DNA from 2 places in the Bradyrhizobium sp. P5_C12 genome. Region 2 is predicted to be linked to the other one. Evidence: predicted binding sites of a transcription regulator. Region 2 holds the regulator's gene; the other holds the start of a gene.
What was found. The regulator PhoB, encoded in region 2, activates phosphate uptake and scavenging genes when phosphate is short. The targets are predictions, from matches to a motif close to TGTCATNNANCTGTCAT.
Positions count from the first base shown of each region.

Region 1: a site for PhoB is predicted at 1,172-1,188, ahead of phnF (phosphonate metabolism transcriptional regulator PhnF). Genes of this name have one in related genera too.

Region 1 is NZ_JBFULU010000017.1:67,473-72,341, forward strand. Features, by position in the region: gene ACXJMY_RS17430 (carbon-phosphorus lyase complex subunit PhnI) at 1-20, opposite strand, end outside; gene phnH (phosphonate C-P lyase system protein PhnH) at 25-633, opposite strand; gene phnG (phosphonate C-P lyase system protein PhnG) at 638-1,051, opposite strand; gene phnF (phosphonate metabolism transcriptional regulator PhnF) at 1,223-1,954, shown strand; gene phnE (phosphonate ABC transporter, permease protein PhnE) at 2,081-2,929, opposite strand; gene phnE (phosphonate ABC transporter, permease protein PhnE) at 2,926-3,810, opposite strand; gene phnD (phosphonate ABC transporter substrate-binding protein) at 3,888-4,823, opposite strand.
Region 2 is NZ_JBFULU010000010.1:147,367-152,235, reverse strand. Features, by position in the region: gene argF (ornithine carbamoyltransferase) at 1-343, opposite strand, end outside; gene ACXJMY_RS12310 (acetylornithine transaminase) at 343-1,551, opposite strand; gene ACXJMY_RS12305 (GcrA family cell cycle regulator) at 2,009-2,521, shown strand; gene phoB (phosphate regulon transcriptional regulator PhoB) at 2,754-3,461, opposite strand; gene phoU (phosphate signaling complex protein PhoU) at 3,483-4,199, opposite strand; gene pstB (phosphate ABC transporter ATP-binding protein PstB) at 4,211-4,869, opposite strand, start outside.

The DNA of each region.
Region 1 (4,869 bases), on a different contig from region 2:
CCTTTGACTGCGACATACATGTGGCTAGCTTCCCTTGCTCACGACGCGCGTGGTGCGGGGGATCGCGACCACGGCGTCATCCGCGACCAGCACCAGATCGATGCCGCGCGGAAACAGCGCCTCGTTGATGCGCAGACGCTCGAACAGGTCGAAAGGCTTGATCGAGGCCTGGAGCGTCGCGACGCCGTCGATGCCGGGGCCGCGCAGCTCGAAGCTGCGGCCTGCGTCCAGGCTCTCGACCTGAATGATCACCGTGGTCGAACGGTCCGGATATTCGCTAGTGCCGAGCGCGAAGCGCTCGAACGCCGGCAGCGCGGCGCCGTCGCTGATCAGCGCGAAGCTCGCGATCGAGGAGTCCTGGATGACCGGCGCGCCGGTGTGGAATTTCAGCCACTTCACCACGTCGGTGTTTTCCGACATCCGCGCGTCGAGCCAGAGCGGCGTATCGTGATCGAACAGCGTCAGCGCGATCGCGGCCGTGCCGCGCATCATCGTATCAGGGGTTCCCGCCATCGGGACGATGCGCTGGACCGAGCCCGGCCGCGCCATCGCGTCCATGACCGAGCGAAAGGTCGATTGCGCCGACAGCACCTTGTCGACGAATCCGGGCGGCAGTTCCGCAATCGTGGTCATGGCCTCAACCCTCACCGCGCACCATGGTGTAGAAATCAACCTTCGTCGCGGCGGTCTCGGCCGCCGCCTGGTTCCGGCGCAGCATAAGCTGCTCGCGCAACGGCGCGATAACGTCGCGCTCCACCAGCCCGCCGAAATCCCGCGACTGCGCCAGCGCGTCGCACAGCGCGATCAGCCGCGCCTTCTCGCCGTCGCGCCCGAGCGTGTAGCCGAAGCCGACCTCGCCGCTCGCAAGCCGCACGGCGGCGCGCGACACCGTCGCCTCGCCCAGATTGAACGGCGCGCCGTCGCCGCCGACCCTGCCGCGCAGCATGACGAGGCCGTTTTCCGGCGCGCGCAGATCCTGATGGCCGGGCAGAGCGAGAGTGCGGAGGCGAGCGGCGATCTCGCCCGCCTCCGCATGCGCCAGCACGGCCATCGCGGCCTTGCGCTGCGCTTGCTGGTTGTTGTTCTGGGTCACCGCTTTCACCGAACTTTTCTACAGAACTTGCCGAATTCAAGTTGTCTATGATAATAGACAACTTGATACGGAAGCGCCATGACTGTTTCGTGACAAACGTGTGATTTCTGGGCTAGGCTGACCAGCGATATGAGCATGCAGGACACCGCCTCTTCAGGCGTCGCGCTGTGGCGCCTGGTCGCCGACGGCATCGAGCGCGGCATCGCCGACGGCCGCTTTGCCGCCGGCGACAAGCTGCCTGGCGAGGTGGAGATCGCGGAAACCTATCGCGTGAACCGCCACACCGTGCGGCGCGCACTCGCTGCCCTTGCGGAGCGCGGCCTGGTGCGGGCCGAGCGCGGCAGCGGAACCTATGTCGAGGCACAGCGCCTCGCCTATCCGCTGCGCTCGCGCACGCGTTTCTCCGAGATCGTCGGCGCCGGCGGCCGCGAACCGCGCGGCCAGTTGATCGAGGCCTCCGACGACGTCGCGACCCGCGAGCTGGCGCGAGAGCTCGGCCTGAAGATCGGTGCACCGCTGGTGCGGATCGAGGCAATCCGTCTCGCCGACCGCACCCCGATCTGTGTCTCCACCACCTGGCTGTCAGCGGAACTGTTTCCAAGCGCAGGAACTGTATTCGCCGCGACGCGCTCGATGACGAAGATGCTGGAGCATTATGGCATCCGCGACTACCGCCGCGGCGCAACCCGGATCACCGCCGGCATCGTCGATGCGACCGACGCCGCGCGGCTCGATCTGCCGCTGGGACGGCCGATCCTGGTGGTCGACGCGACCGATCTCGACCTGGACGGCAAGCCGCTGGTGACCAAGCACTCGCGCTTCGCCGCGGAGCGCGTGGAGTTTCTGGTGGAGAACGGCTGAGCGAGCGACCACGCAGGGCTCGTAGGGTGGGCAAAGGCGCACTTGCGCCGTGCCCACCATCTCGCCGCGATATCTAAACAGCAGTGGTGGGCACGCTTCGCTTTGCCCACCCTACGAGATCGGTGATCAGGCGACAGCCCGCCGGCCAATGATCGCAAACCGCAGCTTGCCCGAGATGAAATCGATCGCGGCGACCGCGACCAGGATCATCAGGATCAGGAACGACACCTTTTGCCATTCCAGCACGCGGATCTGCTCGGCGAGCTGGAGGCCGATGCCGCCGGCGCCGACGATGCCGATGATGGTGGCCGAGCGGGTGTTCGATTCAATGAAGTAGAGCACCTGGCCGGCGATGACGGGCAGTACCTGCGGCAACAGGCCGAAGCGGATCTCGTGCAGCGGGCTGCCGCCGGAGGCGCGGATGCCCTCGACCTGCTTCTGGTCGGCGCCTTCGATCGCCTCCGAGAACAGTTTTCCGAAGGCGCCGAAATCCGATACCGCAATCGCAAGCACGCCGGCGAAGGGGCCGAGCCCCACGACGTTGATCCAGACGAGCGCCCAGATCAGCGTATCGACGCCACGGATCGAATCCAGGAACCGCCGCACGGGAAAACGCAGGATCGGCGAGGGTATGATGTTGCGCGCGGCAAACAGGCTGACCGGAAGCGCGAACAGAGCGGCGAGCGTGGTGCCGAGCAGCGCGATCGACAGCGTCTCGCCGAGCGCCTTCAGATAGATCGGCAGCGACGAGCCGGGATCCGGCGGGATCATCATCAGGCTGATCCAGCCGAGCTGGCTGAGGCCGGCAAAGAAGCGCGACGGCGAGAAGTCGAGGTCGACCAGGCCATACACCAGGATCGCGAACGCCGCGACGATCATCGCCGGCGTCGCGAGCCGCGCCGAGGCCGGCCGCTCGAACACATCGGGATAGCGCGCGCGAAGCTGCGCGGTATCGAGTTCCTGCGGCTTCGTCACGTCCGCGCCTCCTTGCCGAACAGGCGGCCACGCAGCCAGCCGGTGCTGATGTCGATGACGAAGACGGTGATGATGATGGTGAGCAGGATCGCGCTGACGTCGGAGTAATAGAACTTGCGGATGGCGACGACGAGCTCCTGGCCGATGCCGCCGGCACCGACGAAACCCATCACCGAGGCCTCGCGGACGTTGATCTCGAAGCGCAGCAGCGCGTAGCTGGCGTAGCCCGCCGTCACCTGCGGCACGACCGCGAAACGCATGCAGGACAGCCAGCTCGCCCCGGTCGAGCGGATGCCCTCGACCGGCTTCATGTCGGCATTCTCGACGATCTCCGAGAACAGCTTTCCGAGCGCGCCGGTGGAGTGGATGGCGATCGCGAGCACACCGGCCATCGGCCCGAGCCCGAAGGCGATGACGAAGATCAGCGCAAAGACGATGCCGGGGACGGTGCGGGCGAACTCGAGCAGGCGGCGCACCACGAAGCGCAGCCAGGACGACGGCGAGGTATTCTCGGCCGCGAAAAAATTCAGGGCGAAGGCGAAGGTCGCGCCGATCAGCGTGCCGACATAGGAGATCAGCAGCGTCTCGCCCAGCATCTTCAGCCATTTGCGCCAGCCCCACAGCCACTCGCCGACATCGGTCCAGACCCGCTGGCCGCTGTCGAGCGTGAAGATGCGGTCGAAATAGCTGAGGAAATTGCCGAAATGGTTGAAGAGCGTGCGCAGATTCACTTCCGCGCCGACTGCGGCGAGAAGCAGCGCGGCGGCGAACACCACAGCTCCGAGCAGAAGACGGAGCCGCCTGCGCGCGACCGCCTGGCCATAGGCGGCGTTCAGCGCAGCCAGCTGCTGCTCGGGGAGAATCGAAACCGCGACGGTCATGGGGTCAAGGCAGGTGGTCGATCAAAAGAGAAAGAGCCGGGTCCAGGGACCCGGCTCGAGTAGCTCGTCCCAAAAGCTCAGGACGCCTTCTTCTTGCGCAATGCATCGACGAACTTGATCAGCTCGATCGTGCCATCCCAGTCCTTGGTGGTGGCGTGATTAAAACCCTTCTTCTGGCCGTCCTGGAGGCGATCGAACGCCGCCTTGTCCTTCGCCGGCGCGTCGAAGAAGGCCTTGGCGATGGCCGCCTTGGCGTCATCCGGCAGGTCGGAGTTGTAGGCATAGGGGCCGTTGATGATCGGCGCCGACTTGTGGATGATGCGGAAGTCGTCCTTCTTCATCGCCGAGCCGTCGGCATTCTTCAGCATGCCCTTGGTCAGCATCTGCGCCAGCGTCGAATCGTCGTCGGTGGTCCACTGGTTGGCGGCGACGTCGACCGTGCCCTGCGCCAGCGCCAGCATCGCGTTCTCGTGACTGCCGGTGAAGACGACCTTGCTGAAATAGGTGTCGGCATCCGGGATGCCCATCTTGTCGAGCTCGAAGCGCGGCACGTTGTTGCCCGACGTCGAGTTCGGATCGACGAGGCCAAGGTTCTTGCCCTTGAGGTCGTCGACCTTCTTGTAGGCACTGCTCGCCTTGACGAAGAACACCGAATAGTAGCCGGTCGAGCCGTCGGCGTTGATGTCGTTGGCGAAAGCGTCGGTCTTGACGCCGGTCAGGCGGGCGCGGGCGAACGAAGCCGAGCCGTAGCTCGCGATATGAATGTTGCCAGCACGCTGGCCTTCGATGACCGCGGCGTAGTCGTTGGCAATGCGCAGCGTGACCTTCACGCCCAGTTCCTTGGAGAGATAGCTCATGAACGGCGCCCAGCGTTCGGTGACGCCCGAGGCGTTCTCGGCCGGGACGACCGCGAAGGTCAGCTCAGGATATTTGGCTTTCCAGTCGTCTGCGGAGGCGGAAGCGGTGAACGCGAGCGCGGCGGCGCCGGCAAGGACTAATCTGCGAGTGATCATGATACCCTCTTCATAGGTTGGGTCGGTTGACGCAAAAATGGCAACT
Region 2 (4,869 bases):
CGAGCAGCGCCTCGTGGTTGAGGATGCGGATCATGATGGCGTCGACATAGCGCGACAGCACGCGCGCGGTGTCGGCGATGGTCTCGCCGCGGCCGAGCTGCATCTCGGCACCGGTGAGCATGATCGGCTCGCCGCCGAGCTGGCGCATGGCGACATCGAACGACACCCGCGTCCGCGTCGAGGGGCGCTCGAAGATCATCGCCAGCGTCTTGCCTTCGAGCGGCTTGACCGGTTGATGCGCCTTCTGCTTCGCCTTCATGGCGGAAGACGCCGCGAGCATGCGCTTGAGCTCCGCCAGCGGCAGCTCGTTGATATCGAGAAAATGCTTTGGCGCCTTGCTCATCAGCTTGCCGCCCGCTTGGTCTGGCCGGCCGACAACGCCGCGCAGGCGCGTTCGAGCCGCGCGACGCTGTCTTCGATCTCGGCCTCAGTGACGATCAAGGGCGGCAGGAAGCGCACGACGTTGTCACCGGCCCCAACGGTGAGAAGCTTCTCACCGCGCAGCGCCGCAACGAGATCACCGGAGGGCACCACGGCCTTGATGCCGATCAAGAGCCCCTCGCCGCGGACTTCGCTGACGACGTCGCCATGGCGGTCGATCACGGAGGCGAGCTTCTGCTTCAACAGCAACGACATCTTCTGCACGTGGTCGAAGAAGCCGGGCTTGAGCATGACGTCGAGCACCGCGTTCGCAGCGGAGATCGCGAGCGGATTGCCGCCGAAGGTCGAGCCGTGCGAGCCCGGCGTCATGCCGGACGCCGCTTCCGCGGTCGCAAGGCACGCGCCGATCGGGAAGCCGCCGCCGAGCGCCTTGGCCAGCGACATCACATCGGGCGTGACGCCGAGGCGACGATGCGCAAAGAGATCGCCGGTGCGGCCCATGCCGGTCTGCACCTCGTCGAACGCCAGCAACAGGCCGCGCTCGTCGCAGAGCTGGCGCAGCGCCTTGAGGAACGCCGGCGTCGCCGAACGCACGCCGCCCTCGCCCTGGATCGGTTCGATCAGGATGCCGGCGGTCTGCGGGCCGATGGCCTTCTTCACGGCGTCAAGATCGCCATGCGGGACCTGGTCGAAGCCGTCCATCGGCGGACCAAAGCCTTCGAGATATTTTGCCGAGCCGGTCGCAGCCAGCGTCGCCAGCGTGCGGCCGTGGAAGGCGCCCTCGAAGGTGATCATGCGATAGCGGTCGGGATGGCCTTTGGCGGCGTGATAGCGGCGCACGACCTTGATCACGCATTCCAGCGCCTCGGCGCCGGAATTGCAGAAGAATACGAAGTCCGCAAAGCTCTCGCTGCAGAGCCGGGCGGCAAGTCGCTCGCCATCCGGGCTCTGGAACAGGTTCGACATGTGCCAGAGTTTCGTGGCCTGCTCCTGCAACGCCTTGACCAGCGCGGGATGGGCATGGCCGAGCGCGTTCACCGCCACGCCAGAGGTGAAATCGAGATAGCGGTCGCCGTTGGTCGCGATCAGCCAGCAGCCTTCGCCGCGCTCAAAACCGAGGTCGGCCCTGGCGAAAACGGGGAGCAAATGCGGCGCTGCGCTGTTGGTCATGACGGTCACTTGGATGTTGCGGACGGACTGAGCGTGCATCACGCAACGCACCATTGACCGGCCCGGAAAACGAAACGTGCCGCCTTTTAAGGGCGGCACGCGTCACTATCTTATGCCTGGTAAAACGGGTGTCAATGCCGCCCGGAAAGCCTCACGAAACGCTGAATCCGTAGTCTTGCGGTGTCGATTTTGCGGTTTTTTGGCCACGGAACATGTGGAAGCGAGTCGGCGGACTCTTGCGCGTGAGTCACGCCATATTGTAGCGTTTGGCTTGTCAGATACGACATCTCGTGCAGGCGGTTCTGATCTCTAAGTCCTCATGTACCGGCGTAAACGTTCGGGCGCACTTCGCGCGCCCGGCGAGCCTTAAGGGATTCTGGCGGCACGGGTTTTTCAAGGCTTAGGCATTCGCTGTGAGGCCCCGATATGGCAGGCGCGCAGCGAGGGAAAGGGTGCAATGACGGTTTTGACCTGGTCCGATGATCGCGTCGAGCAGCTGAAAAAGCTCTGGGAGGCCGGACTTTCGGCCAGCCAGATCGCGGCGGAGCTCGGCAATGTGACCCGCAACGCCGTGATCGGAAAGGTGCACAGGCTTGGCCTGTCCGGCCGCGCCAAGAGCCCCTCTTCGGCCGCGCCCCGGCCGCGTAAGGCGCGTCCGGCACAGCACATGATGCGGGTGAGCCGCCCGATCTCGCGCGGCAACACCGCGTTGGCGCAGGCCTTCGAGGTCGAGGTGGAGGCCGAGCCGGTCACCTACGACAACGTGGTGCCGATGAGCCAGCGGCTGTCGCTGCTGGAATTGAACGAGGCGACCTGCCACTGGCCGGTCGGCGATCCCTCGAGCCCGGATTTCTTCTTCTGCGGCGGCAAGGCGCTGTCGGGCCTTCCCTATTGCGCCCAGCACTCGCGTGTCGCGTACCAGCCGGCGGCCGATCGCCGGCGCGCACCGGCCAAGCCGGGCCCGCGGTGAGTTAGCGGATATAGTCGTCCGTTAAAATGCCGCCATCACACGATGGCGGCTCGACACACTCCGATGTCGTCCCGGCGAAGGCCGGGACCCATAACCACCAGCAGATGTGGTTACAGGGATTCGGAGTTACCCTTCTCGCACAAACAATTGCGTCCTCGGGTTATGGGTCCCGGCCTTCGCCGGGACGACACCGATATCGTGGCGACAGCTCGCCAAACCAACTCGCTCTAGCCTACGTCTGCTCCGCCTTCGCGAAGCGATCGTCCAGCGCGTAGCCGGCGCCGCGCACGGTGCGGATCGGGTCCTGTTCGCGGCCGAGATTGAGCAGCTTGCGCAGGCGACCGATGTGCACGTCGACGGTGCGTTCGTCGATATAGATGTCGCGGCCCCAGACGCTGTCGAGCAGCTGCTCGCGCGAGAACACGCGACCGGGATGCTCCAGGAAGAACTCCAGCAGGCGATATTCGGTCGGGCCGAGATCGATCGGACGGCCCGAGCGCGCCACGCGGCGCTTGTCGCGATCGAGCTCGATGTCGCCAAAGGCGAGCACGGTGGCCAACCGCTCCGGGCTGGCGCGCCTGAGCAGGCCCTTCACGCGCGCGAGCAGCTCCGGCACCGAGAACGGCTTGACGATGTAGTCGTCGGCGCCGGTCGCAAGCCCGCGCACCCGCTCGCTCTCCTCGCCGCGGGCGGTGAGCATGATGATCGGAAGCTGCTTGGTCTCGGGCCGGGTGCGCAGCCGCCGGCACAGCTCGATGCCGGACAGCCCTGGCAGCATCCAGTCGAGTACGATCAGGTCGGGGATATGCTCCTTGAGGCGGGTGTCGGCGTCGTCGCCGCGCATCACCGTCTCGACGTCATAGCCGTCGCCTTCGAGGTTGTAGCGGAGAAGCTCGGTCAGGGCTTCCTCGTCCTCAACCACCATAATGCGTGCGCCCATGTGGTCGTCGCTCCTCAAGCCTTAAGTGTTCGGGACCGTCGTGGCGAAGGTCGTCATGTCGCCCTTCGGTCGCTTGTCGGTCATCGCCTGACCTTCGATCATGTAGAATACGGTCTCGGCGATGTTGGTGGCGTGGTCGCCGATCCGCTCGATGTTCTTGGCACAGAACATCAGGTGAATGCAGAACGAGATGTTGCGCGGATCCTCCATCATGTAGGTGAGGAGCTCGCGGAACAGCGAGGTGCAGATGGCGTCGACTTCCTCGTCGCCCTTCCACACCGCCATCGCCGCCGGCAGATCATGCGCGGCATAGGCGTCCAGCACCGACTTGACCTGCTGCTGCACGAGGTCGGTCATGTGCTCGAGGCCGCGGAACAGCTTGAGCGGATGGAAATCCGTCTCCAGCGCCGCGACGCGCTTGCCCATGTTCTTGGCGAGATCGCCGATGCGCTCGAGATCGGTCGCGACGCGCATGGCGCCGACGATCTCGCGCAGATCGACCGCCATCGGCTGGCGGCGGGCGATGGTGAGCACGGCGCGCTCCTCGATCTTCTTCTGGAGCGCGTCGATCTCGACGTCGGTCGCGACCACGCGCTGGCCGAGCGCAACGTCGCGGCGGATCAGCGCATCGACGGAATCGACGATCATGCGCTCGGCAATCCCGCCCATCTCCGCGACCAGGCGCGTAAGCTCCTGGAGGTCGGTGTCGAAGGCCTTTGCGGTATGTTCGGAAGCCATATCCTGTCTCCTCAGCCGAACCGGCCGGTGATGTAATCCTGCGTACGCCGATCGGTCGGCGACGTGAAGATCTTGCTGGTGTCGTCGAACTCGATCAACTCGCCGAGATACATGAAGGCGGTCTTGTCGGAGACGCGGGCCGCCTGCTGCATGTTGTGGGTGACGATGGCGATCGTGTAGTTCTCGGAGAGCTCCTGGATCAGCTCCTCGACCTTGGCGGTCGAGATCGGGTCCAGCGCCGAGCAGGGCTCGTCGAACAGGATCACCTCGGGCCGCACCGCCACCGTGCGGGCGATGCAGAGGCGCTGCTGCTGGCCGCCGGAGAGCGACAGGCCGGACGCATTGAGCTTGTCCTTGACCTCGTTCCACAGCGCGCCGCCGCGCAGCGCCTTCTCGACGCGGTCGTCCATCTCGGACTTCGAGATCTTCTCATAGAGACGGATGCCGAAAGCGATGTTCTCGTAGATCGTCATCGGGAACGGCGTCGGCTTCTGGAACACCATGCCGACGCGCGCGCGCAGCAGATTGAGGTCGAGCTTGGTGTCGAGGATGTTGGTCTGGTCGAGCATCAGCTGGCCGGTGGCGCGCTGGCCCGGATAGAGGTCGTACATCCGGTTGAAGATGCGCAGCAGGGTCGACTTGCCGCAGCCCGACGGGCCGATGAACGCCG